3 regions of the Streptomyces sp. NPDC052773 genome follow, and region 1 is predicted to be linked to each of the others. Evidence: riboswitches for the same ligand, from Rfam matches in the RefSeq annotation. Region 1 holds a riboswitch; each other region holds the start of a gene.
What was found. A riboswitch is a leader RNA that binds a small molecule or an ion and turns the genes downstream of it on or off. The one in region 1 is predicted to bind cobalamin.

Region 2: another riboswitch for cobalamin. It lies ahead of ACIG0D_RS34290 (cobalamin biosynthesis protein); the one in region 1 lies ahead of ACIG0D_RS06230 (energy-coupling factor ABC transporter permease).
Region 3: another riboswitch for cobalamin. It lies ahead of ACIG0D_RS13695 (ribonucleoside-diphosphate reductase subunit alpha); the one in region 1 lies ahead of ACIG0D_RS06230 (energy-coupling factor ABC transporter permease).

What each region holds. Positions count from the first base shown of each region.
Region 1 is NZ_JBITZX010000002.1:248,474-258,535, forward strand. Features, by position in the region: gene ACIG0D_RS06190 (DNA polymerase beta superfamily protein) at 1-476, opposite strand, end outside; gene ACIG0D_RS06195 (NAD(P)/FAD-dependent oxidoreductase) at 563-1,720, shown strand; partial or broken gene ACIG0D_RS06200 ((2Fe-2S)-binding protein) at 1,717-2,049, shown strand; gene ACIG0D_RS06205 (FAD-dependent oxidoreductase) at 2,111-3,682, shown strand; gene ACIG0D_RS06210 (dihydrodipicolinate synthase family protein) at 3,780-4,721, shown strand; gene ACIG0D_RS06215 (proline racemase family protein) at 4,972-5,973, shown strand; gene ACIG0D_RS06220 (GntR family transcriptional regulator) at 6,041-6,739, shown strand; gene ACIG0D_RS06225 (glycerophosphodiester phosphodiesterase family protein) at 6,854-7,942, shown strand; cobalamin riboswitch at 8,166-8,351, shown strand; gene ACIG0D_RS06230 (energy-coupling factor ABC transporter permease) at 8,382-9,092, shown strand; gene ACIG0D_RS06235 (energy-coupling factor ABC transporter substrate-binding protein) at 9,089-9,496, shown strand; gene cbiQ (cobalt ECF transporter T component CbiQ) at 9,503-10,062, shown strand, end outside.
Region 2 is NZ_JBITZX010000025.1:13,612-23,673, reverse strand. Features, by position in the region: gene ACIG0D_RS34315 (hypothetical protein) at 1-661, opposite strand, end outside; gene ACIG0D_RS34310 (alpha/beta hydrolase) at 888-2,015, opposite strand; gene ACIG0D_RS34305 (class II aldolase/adducin family protein) at 2,155-2,871, opposite strand; gene ACIG0D_RS34300 (anion permease) at 3,302-4,552, shown strand; gene ACIG0D_RS34295 (hypothetical protein) at 4,588-4,809, shown strand; cobalamin riboswitch at 5,277-5,420, shown strand; gene ACIG0D_RS34290 (cobalamin biosynthesis protein) at 5,521-6,462, shown strand; gene ACIG0D_RS34285 (cobyric acid synthase) at 6,459-8,003, shown strand; gene cobN (cobaltochelatase subunit CobN) at 8,000-10,062, shown strand, end outside.
Region 3 is NZ_JBITZX010000005.1:195,392-205,453, forward strand. Features, by position in the region: gene ACIG0D_RS13685 (NACHT domain-containing protein) at 1-1,768, opposite strand, end outside; gene ACIG0D_RS13690 (GNAT family N-acetyltransferase) at 2,162-2,668, shown strand; cobalamin riboswitch at 2,714-2,850, shown strand; gene ACIG0D_RS13695 (ribonucleoside-diphosphate reductase subunit alpha) at 2,971-5,382, shown strand; gene ACIG0D_RS13700 (ribonucleotide-diphosphate reductase subunit beta) at 5,382-6,395, shown strand; gene ACIG0D_RS13705 (cytochrome P450) at 6,445-7,824, opposite strand; gene cyc1 (epi-isozizaene synthase) at 7,821-8,945, opposite strand; gene def (peptide deformylase) at 9,178-9,828, opposite strand; gene ACIG0D_RS13720 (tetratricopeptide repeat protein) at 9,956-10,062, opposite strand, start outside.

The DNA.
Region 1 (10,062 bases):
TACAGCTCGTAGCCCTGTTGGCACAGCCGCTTGAGGTGGCGGGCGTGTTTGGCGGAGCGCCTGCGGACGGGGGTGCCGTTCTCGTCGGCGGCGAAGCGGTTCTGGAGTTTCCTGAACTGCTGTGTGGCGTAGCCGAGGTAGGCCTCGCGCACCCGGCGGGCGCTCAGCAGTGAGGTGCGGATGTCTATCAGTTCGTCGCCGAGCGGGGTCCGCACCTCGTACAACTCGTCGGGCAGCCAGACGAGTTCCATGACGGTCGGGTTGCCGGCGAGGGCGAGCCGGCACCACTTGGCGGCTTCGTGCAGGGTGCGGTCGGGGGCCGTGGAGACGTGGGACTCCTTCGGCGCGTGCAGTCCGTGCAGGGACTCGGTGGGCGCCGCGAACACGCCGAGCCGGTCCACGTCGGAGTCCTCGTGGGCGAGTCCGTACGCGGTCGAACCGACGATGCCGGACAGCAGGATGTTGTTCACGGTCATCCGCGTCATGATGCAGTGCTCCCCCGGTTCCCTCACGCGCTTTTCGCCCTCTCCCCACGCGGAGCGCCATGTGACATATTACTGGCGTGGCCAAGCAACCGAGCTACGACGTCGTCGTCGTGGGCGCCGGCATGGTGGGCGCCGCCTGCGCGCTGTACGCGGCCCGTTCGGGTCTCGATGTGGCCCTGGTGGACCGTGGCCCGGTGGCCGGCGGCACCACGGGTGCCGGTGAGGGCAACCTCCTGGTGTCCGACAAGGCGCCCGGCCCGGAGCTGCTGCTCGCGCTGCACTCCTGTCGCCTGTGGGCGGAGCTGGCCGAGGAGTTCGGTACGGCGTTCGAGTACGAGCCCAAGGGCGGGGTGGTCGTCGCCACCGGACCCGCGGAACTCGCCGCCCTCGACGACTTCGCCGCCGCTCAACAGGCCGCCGGGGTGCGGGCAATAAGCGTCGGGGCCGACGAACTGCGTGCGCTGGAGCCGGACTTGGCGCCCGGGCTTGCGGGCGGTGTGCTGTATCCCGAGGACGCGCAGGTCATGCCCGCTCTGGCCGCCGCGCATCTGGTCCGTGTCTCGGGCGCAAGGTTGCTGACCGGGACGACGGTCACGGGGGTGCTGCGTACCTCCGGCGGCGTGGTGCGCGGCGTACGCACCGACCGGGGTGAGCTGCACGCCCCGGCCGTCGTGAACGCGGCCGGGACCTGGGGCGGCGAGGTCGCCGCGCTGGCGGGCGTCTCGCTGCCGGTGCTCCCGCGGCGCGGCTTCGTCCTGGTCACCGAGCCGCTGCCGCCCCGGCGCGTCCGGCACAAGGTGTACGCCGCCGACTATGTGGCCGACGTGGCCAGCGACTCGGCGGCCCTGCAGACCTCGCCGGTGGTGGAGTCGACGGCGGCCGGACCGGTGCTGATCGGGGCGAGCCGGGAACGCGTCGGCTTCGACCGCTCGGTCTCGCTGCCGGCCGTCCGGGCGCTGGCGGCGGGCGCCGTACGGCTCTTCCCGTTCCTGGCGGAGGTCCGGGCGATGCGGACCTACGTCGGATTCCGGCCGTATCTGCCGGATCATCTACCGGCCATCGGGCCCGATCCCCGGGTGCCGGGGCTCTATCACGCCTGCGGGCACGAGGGCGCGGGCATCGGGCTGGCCACCGGCACGGGGCAGTCGATCGCCCGCCTGCTGGCCGGTGAGCGGCCGGAACTCGACCTCGCGCCGTTCCGCCCGGACCGCTTCCTGGAGGAGGAGAGAGCATGAGTCACCGGTGGGGCCGCCCAGGTCGCGGGAGCCGTACGAGTCCGCCGCGCCTGGCCCGGGCCCGCCCCGGCGCCGCCTTCTCCTTCACCTTCGACGGGCGCACGCTCCCCGCGCTGCCCGGCCAGACCGTCGCCGCCGCGCTCTGGTCGTCCGGCGTCACCAGCTGGCGCACCACGCGGGACACCGGCGACCCGCGGGGCGTGTTCTGCGGGATCGGCGTGTGCTTCGACTGTCTGGTGACGGTGGACGGCCGGCCCAACCAGCGGGCCTGCCTGGTCCCGGTCGAGCCCGGCATCGAGGTCCGCACCCAGGAGGGGACGGGGCAGGAAGGGACAGCAAGGCAAGAGGGGACGGGGCAGGAGGGGGCGGGGCAGGAGGGGGCGGGTCACGATGGCTGAGCGGCGGCGGCCGTCCGTGGCCGTGATCGGAGCCGGTCCGGCGGGCCTGGCCGCGGCGCTCGCGGCAGCCGCCCGGGGCGTCCACGTGCTGCTGGTCGACTCCGGCGGGGAGCCGGGCGGGCAGTTCTACCGGCAGCCCGCCCCCGGTCTGGGCGCCCGCGCCCCGCAGCGGCTGCACCACCAGTGGCGTACCTGGGAGCGGCTGCGGGCCGGACTCGCCGCGCACCTGGCCGCCGGCTGGATCACCCATCTGAGCGACCATCACGTCTGGTTCGCCGAACGGGAGTCCCGGGGTTTCGCCGTGCACGCGCTGCCGGGACCGGCGCAGACGGAGTCCGTGACCGTGCGCGCGGACGCCGTGCTGCTCGCCACCGGCGGGTACGAGCGGGTGCTGCCGTTTCCCGGCTGGACGCTGCCCGGTGTGGTCACCGCGGGCGGGGCGCAGGCCATGCTGAAGGGCGGGCTCGTCCTGCCCGGGCGCAGGGTGGTCGTGGCGGGCACCGGACCGCTGCTGCTGCCGGTGGCGACCGGGCTCGCCACGGCGGGCGCCGAGGTGGCCGCGCTGGTCGAGTCCGCCGCCCCGGTCGCCTTCCTACGGCACGCCCGGACCCTGGCCGCCGAGCCCGCGAAGCTCGTCGAGGGCGCGGGATACGCGGTCCGGCTGCTCGGCCGGCGCACCGAGTTGATGTTCCGTCACATCGTCGTCGCCGCCCACGGGGACCGGCGGCAGCGGCTCGGCTCCGCGACGGTCGCCGCCCTCGACCCGGCGGGCCGGGAGCGACCGGGCACGCGGCGCCGCATCGCCTGCGACACCCTCGCCGTGGGCCACGGCATGCTGCCGCACACCGACCTGGCCGAAACCCTCGGCTGCCGTCTGGCGGGGCAGGCCGTCCAGGTCGACGGCGAACAGCGCACCACCGTTCCGGGCGTGTGGGCGGCGGGCGAGGCCACCGGCATCGGCGGTGCGGCCCTGGCCCTCGCCGAAGGGCACATCGCCGGGCGCTCCCTCGCCGCGCGGCTGCGGGGCGCCGAGCCCGACCCGCGCGCGTGGGCCGCGGCCGACCGCGCCCGCACCCGGCTGCGCCGGTTCTTCGCCGCGCTCGACGAGGTGTACGTCCCGCCCGCGCCCCGGCCTGAGCTGATCCCCGACGACACGGTGGTGTGCCGCTGCGAGGAGGTCACCGCCGGGGCCGTCCGGGAGGCCGCCGGCGCGCTCGGCGCGGGCGACCTGCGCACCGTCAAGCTGCTGACCCGGGCCGGGATGGGCTGGTGCCAGGGCCGGATGTGCGCGCCCGGCGTGGCCGCGCTCGCCGGCTGCGAACCGGCCGACACGCGACGGCCGTTCGCCCGTCCGGTACCGCTCGGCGTCCTGGCCGACGGCGAGCACGACGAGCACAGCGAGAACGACACACAAGACGAACACGGCGAGCACGACGAGCACGACGAGCACGACGAGCACGACGAGCATGTCGACCAAGGCGACCACGGCGAGCACGACGAGCATGTCGACCAAGGCGACCACGGCGACCACGGCGACCACCGCAATCGCGGCAGCCACGACTGACGCCCTCATATCGATACACCGACACATCGACAACACCGACAACACCGACAACAGAACAGCCAGTGCCATGTCCCCTCACCCATCGAAAGGCCCGCCCATGGCCACGAATGGCACCGCGAACGCCACCCCGGCCGGCCCCACCGGCCCCACCGGCCCCCGCCGCCCCTGGCACGGCATCCTCGTCGCCACCGCCCTCCCCCTCACCCCCGACCTCTCCGTCGACTACGACCGCTACGCCGAACACTGCGCCTGGCTGCTGGAGAACGGCTGCGACGGCGTCGTCCCGAACGGCTCGCTCGGCGAGTACCAGGTGCTCACGCCGCGGGAACGCGCCCGCGTGGTGGAGACGGCGGTGGCGGCGGTCGGCGGCGAGCGGGTGATGCCGGGGGTCGCCGCGTACGGCTCGGCGGAGGCCCGGCGCTGGGCCGAGCAGGCGGGCGAGGCGGGCTGTGCGGCGGTGATGCTGCTGCCGCCCAACGCCTACCGGGCCGACGAGCGTTCGGTGCTGGCGCACTACGCGGAGGTCGCGCGGGCCGGGCTGCCGGTCGTGGCGTACAACAACCCGGTCGACACCAAGGTGGATCTCGTACCGGGGCTGCTCGCGCGGCTGCACGGCGAGGGCTGGATCCAGGGGGTGAAGGAGTTCTCCGGCGATGTCCGGCGAGCTTACCGGATCGCCGAACTCGCCCCCGAGCTGGATCTGTTGGCCGGGGCGGACGATGTGCTGCTGGAGCTGGCCGTCGCGGGCGCCAAGGGCTGGATCGCCGGGTATCCGAACGCGCTTCCCCGCGCCTGCGCCGAGCTGTACCGCGCGGCCACGGCCGGGGATCTCGCCACGGCGACACCGCTGTACCGGCAGCTGCACCCGCTGCTGCGCTGGGACTCCCGGGTGGAGTTCGTGCAGGCGATCAAGCTGTCGATGGACCTCGCCGGCCGGTACGGCGGTTCCGTACGGCCGCCGCGGATGCCGCTGCTTCCGGAGCAGGAGGCCACCGTGCGCGCCGCCACCGAGAAGGCCTTGGCCGCGGGCCTGAGCTAGGGGGTGTCTCGTCGATCAGGCCGGATCAGCGAGCGGCGTCTGGTGCCGTGCATCGCAAGGCGGAGGAGGGAGTCAGCGCGATGGGGGTGCCCCCGCGCGAGCGCAGCCGAGCGTGGGGGAGTTGGCGACCGACGACAACGCGGCGAGGCGCGGTGCCAGGCGCCGGGAGCCCGGCATGATCGGCGAGACACCCCCTGGCCGCACACCCGCCCGCAACGCCCCACGCATGCCGCACAGAAGGGACCCGCTCATGCGCAGCAGCATCGTCCTGCACGCCGTCGACTCGCACACCGAGGGCATGCCCACCCGCGTGATCACCGGCGGGATCGGCACGATCCCCGGCGCGACGATGAACGAGCGGCGGCTGTGGTTCCGTGAACACCGAGACGACGTCAAGCAGTTGCTGATGAACGAGCCGCGCGGGCACTCCGCGATGAGCGGCGCGATCCTCCAGCCGCCGACCCGGCCGGACTGCGACTGGGGCGTGGTCTACATCGAGGTCTCCGGCTATCTGCCGATGTGCGGGCACGGCACGATCGGGGTGGCGACCGTACTGGTGGAGACCGGCATGGTCGAGGTGACCGAGCCGGTCACCACGATCCGTCTGGACACCCCGGCGGGGGTGGTGGTCGCGGACGTCGCCGTCGAGGAGGGCGCGGCGCGGGCGGTGACGCTGCGGAACGTACCGTCGTTCTGCGTGGGCCTGGACCGCCGGGCGACGCTCCCGGACGGGCGGACGGTGACGTACGACCTGGCGTTCGGCGGCAACTTCTACGCCATCCTGCCACTGACCGAGCTGGGCCTGCCGTTCGACCGGGCCCGCAAGGACGACCTGCTGCGGGCAGCACTCGCGCTGATGGACGCCGTCAACGCCGAGGACGAGCCCGTGCACCCGGAGGACGCGTCGATCCGCGGCTGCCACCACGTGTACCTGGCCGCCCCCGGCTCCACCGCCCGGCACTCCCGGCACGCGATGGCCATCCACCCCGGCTGGTTCGACCGCTCCCCGTGCGGCACCGGCACCAGCGCCCGGATGGCCCAGCTGCACGCGCGCGGCGAACTGCCCCTGGACACCGAGTTCGTCAACGAGTCGTTCATCGGTACGCGGTTCACGGGCCGGCTGCTCGGCACCACGGAGGTCGCCGGGACGCCGGCGGTGCTGCCCAGCATCACCGGTCGCGCCTGGATCACCGGCACCGCCCAGTATCTGCTCGACCCGACCGACCCGTTCCCGGCGGGATTCGTGCTCTGACCGTCCGTCGGTCCGTGCTCTGATGCGTCGTACGACCGTTTCGACCTCGCCTTGTTGGAGACCTCCGATGCCCACCCGGCCGACCCCCGCGACCCCGGCGCCCTCCGACCCCGACCTGCCCGTGCTCGGCGGCAGACGCAGCAGTTACCGCGAGCGCGTCGGTGACGCCCTGCGGGCCGCGCTGATCGCGGGTGAGCTGCGGCCGGGCGAGGTGTACTCCGCGCCCGCGCTGGCCGCCCGGTTCGGTGTCTCGGCGACGCCGGTGCGGGAGGCTCTGCTGGACCTGGTGAAGGAGGGGCTGGTCGACACGGTCCCCAACAAGGGGTTCCGGGTGACGGCCGTGTCGGAGCGGCAGCTCGACGAGTACACGCACATCCGCGCGCTGATCGAGATCCCGACCGTGGCGGAGCTGGCGCGCACCGCCGCACCGGCCGCATTGAAGGCGCTGCGCCCGGCCGCCCGCGAGATCGTCACCGCCGCGGCCGCGGGTGACCTCATCGCTTACGTCGAGGCGGACACCCGCTTCCACCTTCAGCTGCTGACGCTCGTGGGCAACGCTCACCTCGTGGAGGTCGTCCGCGACCTGCGCGGGCGCTCCCGGCTCTACGGCCTGACCGCCCTCGCGGAGGCGGGGCGGCTGCGCGCGTCCGCCGAGGAGCATCTGGAACTGCTGGACGCGCTGCTGGCGCGGGACGAGACGGCGGTGCGCGAGGTGATGACGCGGCATCTGGGGCATGTACGGGGGATATGGGCGGCGCGGGAGTGACCGGTTCGGATTCCCCGAGCGTTCACGTCCCCCTCACTCCCCCGCTCTTCTGGCCCGCCCGAGGTCGAACTAGCGTCCAAGAGGCGCCCCCTCCGACGAACGAGTGAGGTCTCGATGTCCGCCAGACATTCCACCAGGCGCTTCCTCGCCGCGCTGACCCTCGCCCCCGCCCTGATTACCCTCGCCCCCGCCGTCGTACCCGCTCACGCGACCACCGGCCCCGGCGTTCCGCCCCCGAAGACCCACTTCGACCTCCAGGCCCACCGCGGCGGCCTCGGGATGACCACCGAGAGCACCCTGGAGGGGTTCGCGAAGGCGTTGCGCCTCGGGGTGTCGACGCTGGAGCTGGACACCCAGGTCACCCGGGACCGCAGGGTCGTCGTCACCCACGACCGGCAGGTCAGCGCCCAGAAGTGCCGGGACACCGCCCCGGTCGTGCCCGGCGACCCGCAGTTCCCGTACGTCGGCAAGTACGTCAAGGACCTGACGCTCGCGCAGATCAAGACGATGGACTGCGGCTATCGGCAGCTGCCGGGCCATCCCGAGCAGGAGCGCGTCCCGGGCGCCCGGATGATCGAGCTGCGGGACGTTCTGGACCTGGTGAAGCGGTCCAAGGCGCGGCAGGTCACGCTCAACGTGGAGACGAAGGTCGAGGCGGGCGCGCCGGAACAGACCGCGCCGCGGGAGCTGTTCGTGCGGAGGGTGTACGAGGAGATCCGCGCCTCGGGCATCGAGGAGCAGGTCACGATCCAGTCGTTCGACTGGGGCGCGCTGAAGGTGATGCACCGGCTCGCGCCCGACTGGCCGCTGGTCGCCCTCACCAACCACGACTTCCTCCAGGTCGGCAAGGAGGGCGCCTCCCCGTGGCTGGGCGGGATCGACGCCGACGACTACGGCGGCGACTTCGTGAGGGCCGCCGCCACCGTCCCCGGCCTGCGGGCCCTGTCTCCGAACTACGGCTTCCCGCAGAACGGGAAGATCGGCGACCCGGGCTTCCGCTTCTACCCGGACCGCGCGATGATCGCCGACGCCCACGCGCGCGGGCTGAGGGTGATCCCGTGGACCTGTGACGACCCGGCGACGGTGGCCGCGCTGATGGACCTGGGTGTGGACGGCGTCATCACGAACCGTCCGGACCGGGTGCGGGCGCTGATGGCCGAGCGGGGCATGCGGCTGCCCAAGCAGTACCCTCCGCGCGGCTGACGGCCGCCCGAAGGCCGGCGCCCCCTGCCTCGGGGGAGACAGCCGTGTGGTGTTGAGCACGCTGGTCGTGGTGCGGTGGTCACCGGCGCCGCCGCGGTGAGCGGCGGCGGGCGTGCTGTGGCCGGGCGGGGCGGGCCTCGGGGCCGCCAGGGGCGTGCGCCGGTGGGCGGAGGGTGCCGCCGGGCGCCCCTGGGGTGCGCTTGTCACCACCCCGAGCCTGGCATTACTGTCACCACGCCTTGGTGAACGGGAAATCCGGTGTGATGCCGGTGCGGCCCTCGCCACTGTGATCGGGAAGTCCGGCTCCGGCCCTCGCGGGCAGCCACTGGGTCCTCCGGGACCCGGGAAGGCGGAGTTCGGGCGGTGGTACCCGTCAGCCAGGAGACCGGCCAAGGCGCGTCAACCATCCACGAGGTGCTGGAGAGGGTCTGTTCGAGCCATGCACATAGCCGAGGGTTTCCTGCCTCCGGCGCACGCGGTCGCCTGGGGCGTCGCGTCCGCGCCCTTCGTCGTCCACGGCGTCCGTTCCCTGACCCGTGAGGTGCGTGAGCATCCCGAGAGCACGCTGCTGCTCGGCGCCTCGGGCGCCTTCACGTTCGTCCTGTCCGCCCTCAAACTGCCCTCGGTCACCGGCAGCTGCTCGCACCCCACCGGCACCGGTCTGGGCGCGATCCTGTTCCGCCCGCCCGCGATGGCGGTGCTCGGCACGATCACCCTGCTCTTCCAGGCGCTGCTGCTCGCGCACGGCGGGCTGACCACGCTCGGCGCGAACGTCTTCTCGATGGCGATCGCCGGACCGTGGGCCGGATACGCCGTCTACCGCCTGCTGCGGCGCTGTGACGTGCCGCTGATGGTCGCCGTGTTCTTCGGCGCGTTCGTCGCCGACCTGTCCACCTACTGCGTCACCAGCGTCCAGCTGGCGCTCGCCTTCCCCGACCCGGGCAGCGGTTTCCTGGGCGCGCTCGGCAAGTTCGGTGCCATCTTCGCCGTCACGCAGATCCCGCTCGCGGTGAGCGAGGGGCTGCTGACGGTGCTGGTCATGCGGCTGCTGGTGCAGTCCAGCAAGGGTGAACTGACCCGGCTGGGCGTGCTGGTGGCGGGCAAGCGGGCCGCGGAGAAGCCGGCTGGGACCGAGGCGGTGGCGGGATGAGCAGGAACACGAGGATCAACGTTCTGCTGCTGCTCGTCGTCGTCGCGCTCGCCGTGCTGCCGCTGGCACTCGGCCTCGGCGACGACGAGAAGGAGCCGTTCACGGGCGCCGACGCCCAGGCGGAGACGGCGATCACCGAGATCGACCCGGACTACGAGCCGTGGTTCTCGCCGCTGTACGAGCCGCCGTCCGGGGAGATCGAGTCGGCGCTGTTCGCCGTGCAGGCGGCGATCGGCGCGGGTGTCCTCGCGTACTACTTCGGGCTGCGGCGCGGGCGGCGCCAGGGCGAGCAGCGCGCCCTGGCCCGACGGGACGCCGGGGTGCCGCAGGACGCGGGGGTGCCGCAGGACACCGGGGTGCCGCAGGACGCCGCCGCGGGTGCCGAGCGCGAGTCCGGGGCCTGAGCGCGCGTGCTGCCGATCGACGCGGCGGCGCACGGCAGCCGCTGGCGCCGCCGTCACCCCGTGGACAAGGCCGTGCTCGGCCTCGGTCTGACGGTGCTCGCGATCTCGCTGCCGCCGTGGCCGGGTGCGGCGCTGGTGCTGCTCGCCGCGCTGGTCGTGCTGCTCGGCCCGGCCGGGGTGCCCGGGCGGCGGCTGTGGCGGGCGTACCGGGTGCCGCTCGGGTTCTGTGTGACCGGCGCGGCGACGCTGCTGGTCCAGGTCGGCGGGCCCGGGGGGTTCGTCGCGCTCGCCCCCGGTGGCGCGGTGCGGGCCGGGGAGCTGCTGCTGCGCACCTCGGCCGCCTCCCTCGGGGTGCTGCTGTTCGCCTTCACCACGCCGATGTCCGATCTGCTGCCCCGGCTGGTGCGGGCCGGAGTGCCCGCGCCGGTCGTCGACGTCGCGCTGGTGACGTACCGGATGAGCTTTCTGCTGCTGGACTCGGTGCGGCTGATCCGGGACGCGCAGGCCGCCCGGCTGGGGCACACCACGCGGGCCGCGACCTGGCGTTCGCTGGGCGGGCTGGGCGC
Region 2 (10,062 bases), on a different contig from region 1:
GGCAGGCGGGTTCGCGCTGGGGGTTGTAGGGCACCTCGCAGCGCGCGGTGCGCAGTTCGCGGACCCGCTGCTGGAGCAGGTCGAGCAGTTGCTCGACGGGGACGGGTCCGGCGGAGAGCTGGAGGAAGGAGAGCACCTGCGGCATGGCCGAGACGACCTCGGCGACGGCGGCGGGCTCGTGGTCGGCGGGTTCCGGGTAGGCGAGCGACCAGGCGTCGAACAGGGCGACCCAGCCGCGCAGGACGGCGGTGTCGTCGCGGTCCCAGGCGCGCAGCCGCCAGCCGGAGCGGGCGCTGTCGCCGTGGACCTCGACGAGGCCGGCCAGCCGGGCCGTGTCCCAGTCGGCGCGGACCTGGGCGGGTGTCAGACCCAGCTCGGCGGCAGCCCGTTCGGCGGTCGCGTCGGCGAGGGTGGCCTTGCCGTCGGAGGTGCCGATGGACCTGCCGGGGCGCAGGGCGGTGTCGGCCCAGCGGGCGACACGGGCCGCGCCGGCCAGCCTGGAGCGTGCCATTCCGGCCAGTTCCGCGGGGGCCGGGGTGCCCTCCGGCGGGCGCGGTGCGGGGCGGCGCGCGGGCCGCTGGTTCATCGCTCGGGGGGCGGCGGCCAGGGGTCGCGGGCGGACGAGTCGAAGCCTGGAGTCGCGCGGGATACGGGACGTCACGGGTGCAGTCTTCCGGTTGACGGTCCGAAAACCCAAACGGAATGTCACGCGGGGCGACGGGACTGGCCAAGGGGTTGGTGCCTTTAGGGGGCCGAAGGCCGTGAACCGGACAGTGGTACGGCATTAAACGGAATCATCGCGACCGGGTGACGAAGGGGGGTGTTCCAGACAGATGGCCGAAGAGCGCCGGGCGGGTGGCGGGACCCGGCGGAGGTCTCGCACCAGGTCACATCAGGGGGGTCAGGAAGCGGCGGAGGGCTTCCTCATACGCCGTGGGGTCGGCGTTCCACATGGCGCCGTGCGGGGCGTGCGGGACCGTCTGGAGGGCGACCAGGCCGGGGCGGCGCGCGGCGAGCCGCCGGGAGAACTCCCAGGGGGCCACCGTGTCGTCGGGGCCGTGGAAGATCAGTACCGGGACCCGGAGGTCGCCGCCTCGCGCGGCCTCGTCGACGCGGTCGCCGAGCAGGCCGGTGCGGCCCTGGGCGGCGCGCACCGCGAGCGGCAGCAGGGCGCCGGGCGTGCGGCGCGCGGAGGCCAGGGCGCGCAGGGTGGACTCCCAGTGCAGCACCGGGGAGTCCAGCACCAGCCCGGCGATGCGGTCGCGGACGGCGGAGTGGGCGGTGGCGCGCAGGGCCATGGTGGCGCCGGTGGACCAGCCGTGCAGGACGACGCGTTCGGCGCCGTAGCGGGTCGCGTAGCGGATGGCGGCGTCCAGGTCGCGCCACTCGCTCTCGCCGAGGTGGTTCAGGCCGTCGGCGGGGCGGGGTGCGCCGAGGTCGCCGCGGTAGGCGAGGTCGAGGACCGGGAAGCGGTGGCGGTGCAGGAACTCCATGATGTTCATGGGGTGTTCCCGGGTGGCGCCGAGGCCGTGGACCGTGATGACCCAGGTGTCCCGGGCGCCGGGCACGAACCAGGCGGGCAGGGCGCCGAGTTCGCCGGGGACGTCCACGTCGGCGTGGTCGAGGCCGAGGGCGGAGTGCGGGTCGCCGACGTACGCGTTCGGGGTCAGCCAGACCTTGTCGCCGGGCTCCAGGGTGCCGTGGGTGACGCGGTGCAGCCGGCGGACGACGGTGTCGGCGGGGTGCGGGACGGTCTCCAGGACGGGGCCGACGACCGCGTGCATCCCGTCGCCGGCCAGGCCGTAGGTGCCGGGGCGCAGGGAGGCGAGGGCGCGGGTCAGGGTGATCTGCCCCGCGGCCGTTCCGTGCACGGTGAGCCGGGGTTCGGTGGGCAGCGGGCGGCCCGGCGGCGCCTTGAGCGCGGCATCGCTGGCGAACCGGCCGGCGGCCACCGCGGCGGCACCGGCGACTGTCATGGCGGTGACGGCAGCGGCCGTCGCTTTGACAGGGCGCACGGCTCCAGTGTCCGGGCGCGGAGGGCGCCCGGCCAGTGGGCGACGTGTTCCGGGTGATGGGGATGGCCGTTTCACCGCCACGGCGACCCGCTCGCACCGTCGCGTCGCTCCCGCCGTCATGCCGGGGGCAACGCCGGGGTCACCGCCGCTGTCCGTACCCCCGCAGTCGTTCCGCGACCTCGTTCAGCTGGTCCTCCGACAGCAGGGTCGGGGTCAGGTTCGGGACGGAGGAGGCCGTGAGCCAGAGGCGGCACATCCACTCGAGCTGGGCGGTGCGGTCGTAGGCCTGGTCGAGGGTGGTGCCGTAGGCGATGGTGCCGTGGTTCTGGAGGAGGCAGCCGGAGCGGCCGTCGAGGGCGCGGAGCATGTTCTCGGCCAGTTCCTCGGTGCCGTAGGTCGCGTACGGGGCGACCCGGACGGGTCCGCCGAGCGCGGCGGCCATGTAGTGGATCAGGGGCAGCTCGGTGACGAGGGTGGAGACGGCCGTCGCGTGGACCGCGTGGGTGTGGACGACGGCGCGGGCGTCGGTGTGGCGGTAGACGGCGAGGTGCATGGGCAGCTCGCTCGTCGGGACGAGGGTGCCGCGGACCTGCCGGCCGTCGAGGTCCACGGCGGTGAGGTCGGCGGGGGTCAGCCGGTCGTAGGGCACGCCCGACGGCGTGACCAGGACGGTCTCGCCGATCCGGACGGACACGTTTCCGGAGGTGCCGACGACCAGCCCGTCGGCGACGGTCCGCCGGGCCGTCGCGACCAGCGCGTCCCACGCCCGGGCCTCCTCCTCGCGCACACCGTCCGGTGCGCCCTCGCCCTCCCGGACGTCTCGTCCGTCCCGCCTGTCCCCTCGCTGCTCAGCCATGGCGCGATCCTGCCAGGCGGAGCCGGGGCGGGCGCGCGGCCGGGGCACAGTAGGCCGGAAGCCGACGGTCCAGAAGGCCGACGGTCCTGAAGGCCGACAGTCCTGAACGCCGACAGTCCTGAAGGTCCTGTGCAAGGTCGTAGAGGCCGTATAGGTCTGTACACGTCCGTATAGGTCGTATACGAGGCCCTGTAGCGGCATGTCGGGTGACCAACGTCTCCTCAGCGGATCTGTGGGCCCGCCGCGGCGTCACCAGAGGGCTCCAGGGCAGCACCGGCGGCGCTGTGGCGCTGATCGTTCCGCCGACGAATCTTCGGCGGAACGGCGATCCTCCTTTGGTGACACCGTGATGCCCTCCCCAGTTCACCTTTCGTTCACCTGGGTTACCTACGTTCGAGCAGCCAACGACCTCGAACGATTGCCTGGGTAAATGGAAGGCATCTCGCTGATCCTCGCGATTGTGGTGATAACCGCACTCGCGTTCGATTTCACGAACGGTTTCCACGACACCGCCAACGCGATGGCCACCACCATCTCGACCGGTGCGCTCAAGCCGAAGATCGCGGTGGCCATGTCCGCCGTCCTCAACCTCGTCGGCGCCTTCCTCTCGGTGGAAGTCGCCAACACCATCTCCAAGGGCCTGGTCGACGAGAGCGGCATTCGTCCCGAGGTCATCTTCGCGGCACTGGTCGGCGCGATCCTGTGGAATCTGCTGACCTGGCTGGTGGGCCTGCCGTCCTCCTCCTCGCACGCCCTGATGGGCGGCCTCATCGGCGCCACCGTCGCCTCGGCGGGCTTCGGCGCCGTCCACGGCGACGTCCTCGTCACCAAGGTGCTGATCCCGGCGATCGCCGCCCCGCTGGTGGCGGGCGTCGCCGCGATGATCGCGACCCGGCTGACCTACACCCTCGGCAAGAAGGCCGACGGCAAGGCCGCCGCCAAGGGCTACCGCGCCGGGCAGATCGCCTCCGCGGGCCTGGTCTCCCTCGCCCACGGCACCAACGACGCCCAGAAGACCATGGGCATCATCACCCTCGCCCTGGTCGCCGGCGGCACCCTCGCCCCCGACTCCGACCCGCCCATGTGGGTCATCCTCTCCGCGGGCATCGCCATCGCCCTCGGCACCTACCTCGGCGGCTGGCGCATCATCCGCACCATGGGCAAGGGCCTCACCGACCTCCAGCCGCAGCAGGGCTTCGCCGCGCAGACCAGCGCCGCGACGGTCATCCTGGCCTCCTCCCACCTCGGCTTCTCCCTCTCCACCACGCACTCGTGCTCCGGTGCGGTGATGGGCGCGGGCCTGGGCCGCAAGGGCGGCGTGGTCCGCTGGTCCACCGCGACCCGCATGTTCGTCGCCTGGGGCCTGACCCTCCCGGCCGCCGCGCTGGTCGGCGCGCTCGCCGAGTTGGTGACCGGCTTCGGCGACTGGGGTACGGCACTCGTCGCGGTCTTCCTGGTGGCCTCCAGCTTCGCCATCTGGAAGATCTCCCGGCGTCAGGTCGTCGACCACACCAACGTCAACGACGTCGACGAAGCGGAGTCGCCCGGCGTGGTCACCACCGCCATGGCCGCCGTGACCCCGCCGCCCACCGCGGCCGCGGCCGAGGAGCTGGCCGCCACCATCCCGGCCCCCGCCGGGGCCGTCGACCCGGACCCGAAGCCCACCCAGGCCGCGGTCTGAGCCCCGCGCACCCAGGTACGTAAGGAATCAGCAGCATGAAGATCGACTGGGCGGCCCTCGGTTCCGTCTTCGGCGTGAGCCTCGTGGTCACCGTGGCCCTCGTGGCCCTCTTCACCCTCGGCATCACCGGCCTCTCCCGCCGCGAGCGCGCGGCGGAGCGGGGCGGTACGGCGGCCCTCGCGGTCACCGGCGCGTACGCGTGCTTCGCGGCGTGCGCGGCGGCGGTGGCGTACGGGATCTACCTGATCGTGGCCTGAGCGGCCTCGGTCCGACATCTCGGTCCGGCATCTCGGTCCGGCATACGGCGCGCACCGGGCGGTGCGGGGACGACGTTCCCCGCACCGCCCGTCGGCGTTTCCGGTCCCTGCGGGCCGAGGAGTTCCGGGCGGGCCAGGGGCGGGGCGAGTCCGTGACCGCTCCGGCGTCGGCCAGGATGCGCAGCTCCCCCGGGGTGCAGGGGGTCCAGCGGCGGCACAGGGTGCGGTGCCAGGTCTCCGGCTCCAGGGGGATGGTCAGCCGGGAGTTGGCCTGGTGGACGGTGAGACGGTCGGCCGTGAGCCGCAGGTCCACCTCGTGACGCTTCGTACGTCGTATTGGAGACAGCTCCCGCCTCCCCCGCAACCGCCTTCACGGAAGGCCACCCGCACGGGGAGGAGCGCGGGGCGCGGACGGGCCATGTGGGGTTCTGCACACTCCCCCCTCGCAGGTCAACGGCAAGTTGACGGCTGTTCCGGCCCCGTGGTGGACTGCCGGAGCCATGTACGGCGGCAGGAGAGGAAGCCCGGTGTGAATCCGGCGCGGTCCCGCCACTGTGACCGGGGAGGAAAGCCCCGGGAGCCAGGAACTCTCACCGCCGGTCTCGTCGAACCAGGGCGCGGACACCCTGAGTGAGGACATAACGCGATGCTCGGCTGCCGATCGAGGAACACCAGAAGGCTCCTGCCCGTCCCCACGGCCGGCTGAGCCCCATGCGTGCCGATCGCGTCTTCGCGTACGGCGCCGCCGCCGGTCTTCTCGGTGATCTGCTCCTCGGCGATCCGCGCCGCGGGCATCCGGTCGCCGCGTTCGGCCGGGCCGCGGGCGCCGTCGAGCGTGTCCTGTACCGGGACGACCGGGGCCGGGGCGCCCTGCACACCGCGGTGTGCGCCGGTGGCGCTCTCGCCGTCGGGGCTCTGGCCGCGAGGGTCGTACGCTCCTCCCCCGCCGCCTCCGTCGCGCTGACCTCCGTCGCCACCTGGGCCGTCGTCGGCGGGACTTCGCTCGCGCGCGAGGCCGGCGTCGTCGGGCGGGCGCTGGAGGCGGGTGACGTGGAGGCCGCCCGGGAGCGGCTGCCGCATCTGTGCGGGCGGGACCCGCAGGCGCTGGACGCCGACGGGATCGCCCGGGCGGTCGTCGAGTCGGTCGCCGAGAACACCTCCGACGCCGTCGTGGGCGCGCTGGTGTGGGGGGCCGTGGCGGGTGTGCCCGGGCTGCTGGGGTTCCGGGCCGTCAACACCCTGGACGCCATGGTGGGTCACAAGTCGCCCCGCTACCGGCGTTACGGCTGGGCCTCCGCCCGCCTCGACGACGTCGCCGGGTGGCCGGGGGCGCGGCTGACCGCCGTACTCGCCGCGCTGTCGGGTGACGATCCGCGCGGTGCCGTGCGCGCCTGGCGGGCCGACGCCCACCGGCACCCGAGCCCCAACGCCGGGCCCGTGGAGGCCTCGTTCGCGGGGGCGCTCGGGGTGCGGCTGGGCGGCACGTTGTCGTACGGGGGGCGCGTGGAGCACCGGCCCGTGCTGAACGGACAGGGGCGCGCCGTCCAGGTCACCGACATCCGGCGGGCCGTACGGCTCTCCCGGCGGGTGAGCTGGCTGGCGCTCGGCGTGTGCGCGGGCGCACGCCTCATCGGGAAGGGGCGTAAGCGATGAACGGGGGTCTCCTCGTCGCCGGCACCACCTCCGACGCCGGCAAGAGCGTCGTCACCGCCGGGATCTGCCGGTGGCTGGTGCGGCAGGGGGTGAAGGTCGCGCCGTTCAAGGCGCAGAACATGTCCCTCAACTCCTTCGTCACGCGCGAGGGTGCCGAGATCGGGCGGGCGCAGGCCATGCAGGCGCAGGCCTGCCGGGTCGAGCCCACGGCGCTGATGAACCCCGTGCTGCTCAAGCCCGGTGGCGAGCAGAGCAGCCAGGTGGTGCTGCTGGGCAAGCCGGTGGGCGAGCTGAGCGCGCGCGGGTATCACGGCGGGCGGCAGCAGAAGCTGCTCGGCACGGTGCTGGACTGTCTCGCCGAACTGCGGGGCACGTATGACGCGGTGATCTGTGAGGGGGCCGGTTCGCCCGCCGAGATCAATCTGCGGCGGACCGACATCGTGAACATGGGCATCGCGCGGGGTGCCGGGCTGCCCGTGCTCGTCGTCGGCGACATCGACCGGGGCGGTGTCTTCGCCTCGTTCTTCGGGACGGTCGCCCTGCTGTCGCGCGAGGACCAGGAGCTGGTCGCCGGGTTCCTCGTCAACAAGTTCCGCGGGGACGTCTCCCTGCTGGAGCCCGGCCTGGACATGCTCCGCGACCTGACCGGGCGGCGGACGTACGGCGTGCTGCCGTTCCGGCACGGCCTCGGCATCGACGAGGAGGACGGGATGGGGGTGCCCCCGCGCGAGCGAAGCCGAGCGTGGGGGAGCGTGTCGCTGCGCGGCACCGTGCGCGAGTCGAACACCGCGCCGCCGGTCGGCGAGGACGTGCTGCGGGTCGCCGTGTGCGCGATCCCGCTGATGTCCAACTTCACCGACGTGGACGCGCTGGCCGCCGAACCCGGTGTCGTGGTCCGGTTCGTGGACCGGCCCGAGGAACTGGCGGACGCCGACCTCGTGATCGTGCCGGGCACGCGCGGCACCGTGCGCGCCCTGGAGTGGCTGCGGGAGCGCGGGCTGGCGGACGCGCTGCTGCGCAGAGCGGCCGAGCACCGGCCCGTCCTCGGCATCTGCGGCGGCTTCCAGGTGCTCGGCGAGCACATCGAGGACGACGTCGAGAGCCGCCGCGGCCACGTCGACGGGCTCGGGATCCTGCCCGTGCGGGTGCGGTTCGCCCGCGAGAAGACCCTCACCCGGCCCGAGGGTGAAGCCCTCGGCGAGCGCGTGGCGGGCTACGAGATCCACCACGGCGTCGCCGAAATCCTCGGCGGAGAGCCCTTCCTGGACGGCTGCCGGGTCGGCCAGACCTGGGGCACCCACTGGCACGGCTCCCTGGAGTCGGACGGCTTCCGCCGCGCCTTCCTGCGCGAGGTGGCCGCCGCCGCGGGCCGCCGCTTCGTGCCGGCCCCCGACACCTCCTTCGCCGCGCTGCGCGAGGAACAGCTCGACCGGCTCGGCGACCTGATCGAACAGCACGCGGACACGGACGCGCTGTGGCGGCTCATCGAGTCCGGTGCGCCGCAAGGACTGCCCTTCATTCCCCCGGGAGCGCCCGCATGACCACTGGCACTGGCACTGTGTTGTTGTTGTCGACCGCCGACACCGATCTGCTGGCGGCCCGTGCCTCCGGCGCGCCCTACCGGATCGGCAACCCGGCGCGCGTCGACGTCGCCGAGGACCTTCCGGCGCTGCTCGACGGCTCCGACATCGCCGTCGTACGGCTGCTCGGCGGCAAGCGCGCCTGGGAGGACGGGCTCGCCGCGCTGAAGGCGTCCGGCATCCCGACCGTGCTGCTGGGCGGCGAGGCGGTGCCGGACGCCGAGCTGATGGCCGAGTCGTCGGTGCCCGCCGGTGTGGTGGCCGAGGCGCTGAAGTACCTGGTCGAGGGCGGGCCCGCCAACCTCACCGAACTCGCCCGGTTCCTGTCCGACACGGTGCTGCTGACCGGCGAGGGCTTCGCGCCGCCGCAGCGGATGCCGGAGTACGGCGTGCGCGGCGAGCGTCCCCTGGCCGAGGGCCGCCCGACCGTCGGCGTGCTCTTCTACCGGGCCCACGAACTGAGCGGCAACACCGCGTTCGTCGACACCCTCTGCGACGCGATCGAGGCGCAGGGGGCGAACGCCCTGCCCGTGTACTGCGGTTCGCTGCGCGGCGCGGACCCCGGGCTGTACGAGATCCTGGGGCGGGCCGACGCCCTGGTCGCATCCGTCCTCGCCGCGGGCGGCACCCACGCCTCGCAGGCCTCGGCGGGCGGTGACGAGGAGTCCTGGGACGTGGGCGCGCTCGCCGAGCTGAACATCCCCGTGCTGCAGGGCCTCTGCCTCACCTCCTCGCGGGCCGCGTGGGAGGAGTCCGACGCGGCGCTCTCCCCGATGGACGCGGCGATGCAGGTCGCGATCCCCGAGTTCGACGGCCGGCTGATCACCGTGCCGTTCTCGTTCAAGGAACAGGGCGCGGACGACGTGCCCGTGTACGTCGCCGACCCGGAGCGGGCCGCGCGGGTGGCCGGGATCGCCGTACGCCACGCCCGGCTGCGGCACAAGCCGAACGCGGACAAGCGGATCGCGCTGGTCTTCACCGCGTACCCGACCAAGCACTCGCGGGTCGGCAACGCGGTCGGCCTCGACACGCCCGCGTCGGCGGTCCGGGTCCTGGACGCCCTGCGGGACGCCGGTTACGTGGTCGAGGGGTACCCCGACAACGGCGACGAGCTGATCCACCGCCTCATCGAGGCCGGCGGCCACGACGTGGAGTGGCTGACCGAGGAGCAGCTGGCCGCGGCGCCCGCGCGGGTGCCGCTCGCCGACTACCGGGCGTGGTTCGAGAAGCTGGACCCGGAGTTGCGCGAGGCCATGCGGGAGGCGTGGGGCGAGCCGCCGGGCTCCCTCTACGTCGACGGCGACGACATCGTGCTGGCGTCGCTGCGGTTCGGGAACGTCATCGTGATGATCCAGCCGCCGCGCGGCTTCGGCGAGAACCCGATCGCGATCTACCACGACCCGGACATGCCGCCGTCGCACCACTACATGGCGGCCTACCGCTGGCTGGAGAACAGCTTCGGCGCGGACGCGATCGTGCACATGGGCAAGCACGGCACGATGGAGTGGCTGCCGGGCAAGGGCCTCGGCCTCAGCGGCGGCTGCGCGCCGGACGCCGTCCTCGGCGACCTGCCGCTGGTCTACCCCTTCATCGTCAACGACCCCGGCGAGGGCACCCAGGCCAAGCGGCGCGGCCACGCCACGGTCGTCGACCACCTGGTGCCGCCGATGGCCCGCGCGGACACCTACGGCGACCTGGCGAAGCTGGAGCAGCTGCTCGACGAGTACGCGCTGGTCTCCGACCTGGACCCGGCGAAGGCCCCGGCGGTCCGCGCGCAGATCTGGACCCTCGTCAAGGCCGCCGAACTGCACCACGACCTGCATGTGGACGAGCAGCCGGACGACGACGAGTTCGACGAGTTCGTCATGCACATCGACGGTTATCTGTGCGAGATCAAGGACGTGCAGATCCGCGACGGCCTGCACATCCTCGGCGGCGGCCCGGTCGGCGAGCCGCGCGTGAACCTGGTGCTGGCCGTGCTGCGCGCCTCGCAGGTGTGGGGCGGGCAGGCGAACGCGCT
Region 3 (10,062 bases), on a different contig from region 1:
GCACCCCGCCGCCGTCGGCCGCGAGTTCCGCCGTCCGCCGACGGGACAGCAGGACGAGGGCGATGAGCAGTTCACGGCTGGGGCCGGGCGGCTGCAGCGCCTCTTCGACCAGCCGGCCGGCCTCCCGTTCGCCGAGGTGGTTGAGCAGGCGGAAGCCGAAGTAGGCCTGGATGATGCTGTGCGGGAAGCGGACCTTCTTCTCGAAGCTCTCGACGAGGTCGAGCTTGCCCGCGTTCGCGACGTAGCCGGCGAGCAGGGCGTGGCACTGGTCCCGGTTCCCCCCGCGCAGCCGCCGGCCGGTCTCCTCGCCGAGCCGGTCGCACAGGGCGTCCCAGATCCGCTGCCGGTGCCATTCGGAGAACACGGTGGCGCGTCCGCCGTACCGGTCGAAGCCGCGCCGGGCGGCCCACAGATGGCCGGCGCCGGTGCGGGCGCGGCGGGCCGGGCCCGGGTGGATGTCCCGGTCGAGCAACTCGCCGAAGCCGACCTCGAGCTTGTCCTGGAGCAGCCCCACGCACGCCAGGGCGCAGACCACCTCCAGGGTCTCGCGCCGCTCGCGCGGGCCGAGCGCGACGGAGTCCCGCAGCAGGCCGTCGCACAGGGCGGTCTCCCAGGTCTCCAGCAGCCACAGCCGGAGCGTGCCGCGGTCCCGGCTGCGGGTGTCCAGCCGGTACGGGTCGTCGCGCGGGCGGTCCCGTTCGAGCAGGCCGTGCTGGTGGAGTTCGCGGGCGAGCTGGAGGTAGATCGGCGACTCGGTGACCTCGGCGGTCTCCACGATCCAGTCCACCCGGCGCTCGTCGGTGTCCGGCACCCGGGAGGCGACGAAGTGCAGGGCCTCCTCCTCGCTCAGCGGCTCCAGTTCCACGATGGCGGCGGGGGTGCTCTCCAGCGGGCTGTGCGGCCGGGAGGCGATGACGAGCGGCAGTCTCTCGTCGTGGGCGCGTTCGATGGCCCGGCGGATGATGTTGTCGCGGTTCTGCTGGGCGCTCTCGTCGAGCAGCGCCTCCTCCAGGCCGTCGGCGAGGACGACGACCTTGTCGTCGGCGAGCAGTTGCTGCCAGACCCGCTCGTTCTTGGTGCGGGCGAGGAGGCCGCGGGGCGCCTCCTCGGCGAAGCGCCGTTTGGCGAGCAGTTCGAAGTTCAGGGCGGTCCCGTCGTCGGCGTCGCGCAGCCGGATCGGCACCGGCACGGCCTGCTGCTGGGCCAGCAGTTCGGTGAGCCGGACCAGTACGGCGGTCTTGCCCGCGCCGACGCCGCCGACGAGCAGGTAGGGCCGCCGGGTCTCGCGCTGCCGCAGCCGCTCGGCGATGACCTGGGCGACCTCCTCGCGGCCCACGATCCGGTCGATGTCCGGTCCGGCGGTGAGCACCAGCCGGCGGGGGCAGGAGCGGGCGCGGGCGAGGTAGCGGCGTTTGGTCCAGCTGTACCACCAGAACAGGAAGAGCGCGGCGGCGACGGACGCGGTGAGGACGGGGCCGATGAAGCGGAGGAGGTCGTCGAGGCCGTTGGTGGTGCCGCCCAGGCGGTCGAGGGCGCTCTCCTCGCCGGTGACGAGGTTGTAGACGGCCTCCCCGCACCAGGCGACCACCAGCAGCGCGCCCAGCAGCCAGACGGCCCGGGTCACGTTGGTGTACGACAGCCACCTGCGCCATTTCCTGGGGCGTCCGCCGCCGCGCCGGGCCTCCAGACGGACCGTCAGGGCGTGCCAGCAGCCGAGCAGCCCGCGCCGGACCCGGCCCGCCGCGCGCCGCAGTTCCAGTGTCGCCATCGGCGCGTCACGCGGGCGCCGCGTGCCCGGCGGGCGCCGTACGACCCTCGTCACGGGACGGCCCTCGTCACGGGGCAGCCCTCGTCACGGGAGGCCCTGGTCGTGGATCGGCCCCGGTCACAGGACGGCCCACGTCATCGTGCGCTCCGTCATGGTCCAGCCCTCGTCATGGTCCAACCCCCGTCATGGTGCGCCCCCGTCACGGTCCGACCCCCGCCGTGCTCCGACCCTCGTCGTGCCCCCGTCATGGTGCGGTCTCCTCACGAGACCCCTGCTTCCATGGAATCACTCCGGTGGGGGCCCGCAACCCGGCTGTGGAAACCCCGGCGGGGCCCTGCGAGCCCTGTGGAAAACCCCGGGCCGCTGTCACACCCCTCGGGCACACTCGGCCCCATGGAGATCCTCATCCGCCCTGTCACGCCCGCCGAGTACGACACCGTCGGCGAGATCACCGCCCAGGCCTATCTCCGGGACGGTCTGCTCGACTTCGGGGAGAGCGACGCGTATCTGGAGGAGCTGAGAGACGTGGCGAAGCGGGCCGCCGCGGCGGAGGTGCTGGTCGCCGTGGCGGAGGAGCGCGTCGTCGGGGGCGTGACCTTCGTCCCGTCCGGTGGGCCCATGGCCGACGTCGCGGGCCCCGGCGAGGCCGAGATACGCATGCTGGCCGTCGCCCGGGAGGCCCGGCGCCGCGGCGCCGGCGAAGCCCTGGTGCGCGCCTGTGTCGACCGCGCCCGCGCCACCCCGGGCTGCGTCCGCGTCGTCCTGTCCTCCCAGCCCACCATGCACAGCGCCCACCGCGTCTACGAACGCCTGGGCTTCGTCCGCACCCCGGAGCGTGACTGGAACCCGCTCCCGGAACTGGACGACATCACTCTGCTCACCTACGAGTTGACGCTCTGAAACCGCTACGACACAACATCTGGGGGTGCCATCGCCGCCCGACACAACATGTATGCTCATGCTCGCTGTCGCCGCAGGGGAATCCGGTGTGAATCCGGAACTGTCCCGCAACGGTGTACCCATGCCCGTATATGCGGGTATGGGCGTCAGTCCGAGGACCTGCCGACAGTGCGCCCGACCATCCGGTCCGGGCGCCTGACGTCCGGGCCTCGTGGAATGGGCCGGTGGACGCGACGCCGCGTGCGCTCGTGAGCTGCCCCCTGCCCTCGCAGGCCCCGTGCCGAGCGAGGGAGAGCCCCCACGTGACCATCGCGCCCGCAGATCCGGCCTCAGCAGCGGTCCCGTCCCACGACGCAACGGTCCCGTCCCACGACGCGGCCGTCCCGTCCCACGACGACGGTCCCGGCGCCGCGCTGCTGCGGATCCTGACCGAACTGACCGCCGATCTCCCCGACGCCGACCCCGGCCGGGTCGCCGCCGCCGCGCTGCGCGGCCGGTCCGCCCGCGCGGACGAGACGGAGCTGCGCGAGCTGGCCACGGAGGCGGCCGCCGGCCTCATCTCCGAGGACCCCGCCTACAGCAGGCTGGCCGCCCGGCTGCTGGCGATCGGCATCACCGCCGAGGCCGCCTCGCAGGGTGTCACGTCGTTCACCGAGTCCGTCGCCGTCGGCCACCGCGAGGGCCTGATCGCGGACCGCACCGCCGCGTTCGTCCGGCTGCACGCCGAGCGCCTGGACGCCCTCGTCGACCGCGCCGCCGACGACCGCTTCGGCTACTTCGGCCTGCGCACCCTGCACAGCCGCTATCTGCTGCGCCACCCGATCACCCGCAAGGTGATCGAGACGCCCCAGCACTTCCTGCTGCGCGTCGCCGCCGGTCTCGCCGAGGACGACACCACCCGCTCCGTGGAGGAGGTCGCGGCGCTCTACGGGCTCATGAGCCGCCTCGACTACCTCCCCTCCTCCCCCACGCTGTTCAACTCCGGCACCCGGCACCCCCAGATGTCGTCCTGCTACCTCCTGGACTCCCCCAAGGACGAGCTGGACTCCATCTACGACCGCTACCACCAGGTCGCCCGCCTGTCGAAGCACGCCGGCGGCATCGGCCTGTCGTACAGCCGGATCCGCGCGCGCGGTTCGCTGATCCGCGGCACCAACGGCCACTCCAACGGCATCGTCCCGTTCCTGAAGACCCTCGACGCCTCGGTCGCCGCGGTGAACCAGGGCGGCCGGCGCAAGGGCGCGGCGGCGGTCTACCTGGAGACCTGGCACGCCGACATCGAGGAGTTCCTGGAGCTGCGCGACAACACGGGCGAGGACGCCCGCCGTACGCACAACCTGAACCTCGCGCACTGGGTCCCGGACGAGTTCATGCGCCGTGTGAACGCCGACGAGCAGTGGTCGCTGTTCTCGCCGTCCGACGTGCCGGAGCTGGTGGACCTGTACGGCGAGGAGTTCGACGCGGCGTACCGCGCGGCCGAGGCGAAGGGCCTCGCCAAGAAGACCATGCCCGCCCGCGATCTGTACGGCCGGATGATGCGCACCCTCGCGCAGACCGGAAACGGCTGGATGACGTTCAAGGACGCCGCCAACCGCACCGCCAACCAGACCGCGGAGCCGGGCCACGTCATCCACTCCTCCAATCTCTGCACGGAGATCCTGGAGGTCACCGACGACGGGGAGACGGCGGTCTGCAACCTGGGCTCCGTGAACCTGGGCGCCTTCGTGGACCCGGCCCGTCAGGACATCGACTGGGAGCGGCTGGACGCCACCGTCCGCACGGCCGTCACGTTCCTCGACCGCGTCGTGGACATCAACTTCTACCCGACCGAGCAGGCGGGCCGCTCCAACGCCAAGTGGCGCCCGGTGGGCCTCGGCGCCATGGGTCTGCAGGACGTCTTCTTCAAGCTGCGGCTGCCGTTCGACTCGGCCGAGGCGAAGGCGCTGTCCACGCGGATCGCCGAGCGGATCATGCTGGCCGCGTACGAGGCCTCCGCCGACCTCGCCGAGCGCAACGGCCCGCTGCCCGCCTGGGAGAAGACCCGTACCGCCCGCGGGGTCCTGCACCCCGACCACTACGACGTGGAGCCGACCTGGCCGGAGCGCTGGTCGGCGCTGCGCGAGCGGATCGCGGAGGTCGGCCTGCGCAACAGCCTGCTGCTGGCCATCGCGCCGACCGCCACCATCGCCTCGATCGCGGGCGTCTACGAGTGCATCGAGCCGCAGGTGTCCAACCTGTTCAAGCGCGAGACGCTGTCCGGTGAGTTCCTCCAGGTGAACTCCTACCTGGTCGCCGATCTGAAGAAGCTCGGCGTGTGGGACGCCCGCACCCGTGAGGCGCTGCGCGACGCGAACGGCTCGGTGCAGGGCTTCGCGTGGATCCCCGAGGACGTACGGCGGCTCTACCGCACCGCGTGGGAGATCCCGCAGCGCGGCCTGATCGACATGGCCGCGGCCCGCACCCCGTTCCTGGACCAGGCGCAGTCCCTGAACCTCTTCATGGAGACGCCGACCATCGGCAAGCTCTCCTCGATGTACGCGTACGCCTGGAAGTCCGGGCTGAAGACGACGTACTACCTGCGCTCGCGGCCCGCGACGCGCATCGCCCGCGCCGCCCGGGCGCAGCAGCCCACCGTCCCCGTGCAGCAGGCCGCCGACCCCGACGCGGTCGCCTGCTCCCTGGAAAACCCCGAGTCCTGCGAGGCCTGCCAGTAATGACCACCCGTAACGCCAATCTCCTCGACCCGGGCTTCGAGCTGACCCTGCGTCCCATGCGCTACCCGGACTTCTACGAGCGCTACCGGGACGCCATCAAGAACACCTGGACCGTGGAGGAGGTCGACCTCCACTCGGACGTCGCCGACCTCGCCAAGCTGTCCCCGGGTGAGCAGCATCTGATCGGCCGGCTGGTCGCGTTCTTCGCGACGGGCGACTCGATCGTGGCGAACAACCTGGTGCTGACCCTGTACAAGCACATCAACTCCCCGGAGGCGCGCCTGTATCTGTCGCGCCAGCTGTTCGAGGAGGCCGTCCACGTCCAGTTCTATCTGACGCTGCTGGACACCTACCTCCCCGACCCGGACGACCGGGCGGCGGCGTTCGCGGCCGTCGAGAACATCCCGTCCATCCGGGAGAAGGCCGAGTTCTGCTTCAAGTGGATGGACTCGGTGGAGGAGATCGACCGGCTGGAGACCAGGGCCCACCGCCGCCGTTTCCTGCTGAACCTGATCTGCTTCGCCGCGTGCATCGAGGGCCTGTTCTTCTACGGCGCGTTCGCCTACGTCTACTGGTTCCGCAGCCGGGGCCTGCTGCACGGCCTGGCCACGGGCACCAACTGGGTGTTCCGCGACGAGACGATGCACATGTCCTTCGCGTTCGACGTGGTCGACACCGTCCGCAAGGAGGAGCCGGACCTCTTCGACGACCGGCTCCAGCAGGAGGTGACGGACATGCTGCGGGAGGCCGTCGAGGCGGAGCTGCAGTTCGCCCGCGACCTGTGCGGTGACGGTCTGCCGGGCATGAACACCGAGTCCATGCGGCAGTACCTGGAGTGCGTGGCCGACCAGCGTCTGACCCGGCTGGGCTTCGCCCCGGTGTACGGCTCGGAGAACCCGTTCTCCTTCATGGAGCTCCAGGGCGTCCAGGAGCTGACCAACTTCTTCGAGCGGCGTCCGTCCGCGTACCAGGTGGCCGTCGAGGGCACGGTGGACCTGGACGAGGACTTCTGAGCCGCACCGCCAGGGCCGGCCGCCGACCGGGCCGGCCCTGGCGGGGACGTCACCTCGGCACCGCCCGCAGCAGCAGCCGCTGCGGCCTCAGGGTGATGCCGACGCGGGTGGCGTCGTCGGAACCGGGCACCTGCTCGAAGCGGTACTTCGTCGCCACCGCTGCCGTGATGAGCGTCAGCTGGGCCATCGAGAAGTGGTCGCTGGGGCACTTCCGATTACCCACGCTGAAGGGGCTCATGGCATATTTCGGCACTTCCTTGGCGCGTTCCGGAAGCCATCGGTCGGGGTCGAAGTCGAGGTGGTGCGCGTACGATTGCGGGTCGCGCTGGATCGCGTACGGGCTGTACACGATGTCGGCGCCCGCCGGAATGCGATAGTCGCCGAGCGCGGTGTCGGTCACCGCCCGTCGGGTCAATATCCAGACGGCCGGGCGCAAACGCATCGCCTCGACGACGACATTGTTGGTGTGCCGCAGCTTGCGGACGTCCTCGAATGCCACGGGACGGCCACCCGTTACGGATTCAACCTCTTCCCGGACCTTGTCCGCGTGTTCCGGGTGTTCCGCGAGCACCTGGAGCAGCCACATGATCGTGGAGGCGACGGTTTCGCTTCCGGGCGTGAGTATCGCGACCACCTGGTCGTGGATCTCCTGCTCCCCGATGGGCTCGCCATTCTCGTCCTTCGCCTCCAGCAATGCCGTCAGCAAATCGTCCGGCTTTTGACCGGATGCCCGGCGCTCGGCGATGATCTCGTCGACGAGCAGATGCAAATCGGCCAACGCGCGGTTGAATTCGCGGTTGGCGGGCAGCGGCAGCCGGTACAGCGGCCCGAGCGGGACCACCATCCGCCGGTACATGCCCTGGAACACGACCGCGAGCGCGGTGCACAGCCGCTCGGCCCGCTCGTCCATGTACTCGCCGCGCAGCAGACAGCGGGCGGCGATCCGCACGGCCACCCGGAACGACTCCGAGGTGCAGTCGATGGTCTCGCCGGGCCGCCAGCGGGTGGTCAGCGCGTGCGCCTCCTCCTCCATGATCGGCCCGTACGCGGGGATGGCGTCCAGCCGGAAGGCGGGCTGGATGGTGCGGCGCTGGCGGCGGTGGCGCGGGCCGTTGGCGGTGGCCACGCCCTCCTTGCCGAGCAGGCCTTCCAGGGACTCCCACAGCGGCCCGTCGATCTTGAAGTCGGGGCTGAGCGCGAGCGCCCCGGTGAGCGCGGGGGTGGTGACCGCGTACACCGTCTTGGGGCCGAGCCTGAGCCGGACGACATCGCCGTGCTCGCGCAGCCGGGACATGAAGGCCAGCGGGTCGCGGACGAGCTTCAGGCCGTGGCCGAGGAGCGGTACGGCTCCGCCGGCGAGGGGCGGTTCGCGCAGTTCGGTCGTCCGGGCCGCCTCGGGGGCCGCGGGCTTCACGGACTCGACGGTCATTTCTCACCTGCCGCTTCGTTGTCGACGTACGGGGGCGTGGACCGGTCGTCCCAGCTGTCCACCCGGTACCGGCCGGACTCGTGGTGGAACCAGTAGACGGAGCTGAACCAGTTGCGCATATTCGCGACGCAGGTGCGGACGGCGACGCTGAGTTCCTTTCCCCGTACCGTGCCGTCGGCGAGGTCGTCGGCGAACCGCAGCGCCTCCCGTTCGGCGACGAGGAAATCGGATATGCATCGCTCGACCCGCTGCCGGATTTCGGCGATCGCTTCCTCGAGGGTCAGCCCTTCATGGGTGATGAGACTGATGCCGAGATTGTGGACCTCATCGCCCGCGATTTCCTTGGGCAGCGAACAGAGGTCGTTGTACCAGGCGGCGAATTCCTGACTGAGCAGTGCCGCCCGCCGAAATGCCGGGTGTTTCCGTACGGAATCCGGGAGTTCGATTCCGGCACTGGGTTCCAGCAGATCGGTCCAGATCCAGTGCGCGAAGGTGAGCCGGCGGAGTTCCAGGTATTCCTGGACCGTGGGCACGAATCCCTCGGTGCGGTTGCGGAATTCCCGGTCGTACGCCTCTATCACCGCGTGGAAGTGCCGGGCGAAGCGCGCGTTCCAGGTGTCCGGCAGGAACGAGTACAGCCGCAGCACGCTGTCCGCGAAGCCGGCCACCACCGGGTCGTCGTGGCCCAGGTGGCCCTGGGGGTGGTCGAGGGCGGTGTGCAGCCGGGTGCGCAGCCGGTCCCAGGCCAGGGGGCGGCGGTGCACGATGTCCCGGTCGTGGCGGTCGTCCCAGACGAAGAACCAGGCGCTGTAGTCCCCGATCGCCTGCATGACCTCGTCCGGCGCGCCGAGGTAGTACCCCGCCATCAGGTCGGTGTAGCACAGGCCGTCGGCATATTCCTCCACCTTGTCCGCCGGCATCAGCCGCTTTTCCAGCAACCAGGTACGGGTCTTCTCCTGGAGCCTGGGCCAATACGGGTGCAATTGCCTGGTAAACGCCGCCTCGATCACCGGGAGAGCGAGCGACGGTGGAACGGCGACCGCGGTCGCGGTGGTGCTGTGTGGGAAAGCAGGCACGAACAAACCCCTCTCAGCCGCCGGTTGGCACACACCCTCGGTCATGCCGGGCGTGCGCCGTTGCGTAACCCCGCACTTCCATTCAGCACCACAACTGACCGTTCTGGGAACGGATTTGCTCCACTCACTACCGCATACTGCCGAGACACCCCTCTTGTGTGACTGGTTCTGGATCACCGCGGAAGCGGAAGCGGTCGAACGCACGACGGACAGAAGAACGGCGCCCGACCGGGAAGGAAAGTCCGGTCGGGCGCCGTACGGAAGAGGCGGGTGGTGCTCAGTCGTTCGCGACCACGGGGTAGCGGGGCTCGTTCTCGGCCATCTGCCGCAGCGCGTCCTTGCGGTCCCGCTTGGAGAGCCGGTCGATGTAGAGGTAGCCGTAGAGGTGGTCCGTCTCGTGCTGCAAACACCGAGCGAAGTACCCGGTGCCGCGGACCTTGATCGGGTTGCCGTACTCGTCCTGGCCGGTCACCTCGGCGTAGTCGGGCCGGGCCAGCGGCATGTACGCGGTCGGCACCGACAGGCAGCCCTCGTTGCTGTCGTCCAGCCGGCGCTTCTCCGCGGGCAGCTCGACCAGCTTCGGGTTGCACACCACACCGACGTGGCGCACGCCCTCGTCGTCCGGGCAGTCGTAGACGAAGACCTTCCGGTCGACGCCGATCTGGTTCGCGGCCAGGCCCACGCCCTCGGCCGTGCGCTGCGAGGCGAACATGTCGTCGACCAGCTTGCGCAGCTCGTCGTCGAACTCGGTGACGTCCTGGCACTCCTTGTGGAGCACCGGGTTCCCGACGACGGTGATCGGCCGGGAGGTGCCGCGCTCACGGTACGCCCGCTCGCGCTCCTCGCAGTCCTCCGTGTCGATGACGAAGCCCTCGTCGTCCACGGGGAGCACGCCCACGTGCTGCTGATCGGTGTCCTGCTGCGCCATGACCGACGTATGCCTTCCTGGAAAAAACAAGGGTGCGATGCGCATCCAGGGTACGGGCAACGCGCCCCCTCGGGGGCGCGGGGAACTGCGCGGACAACCCACGCCGACCCGCACCCGGCAACGACGCTCAACACACCTCTTCGAGATCCCGCCAATCCCTGGAATCCGGACTGTCGGCCACCCACCCGTCCAGCAACCCCCGTACCAGGGAGGCTGGGGCGGCGACGCCACACT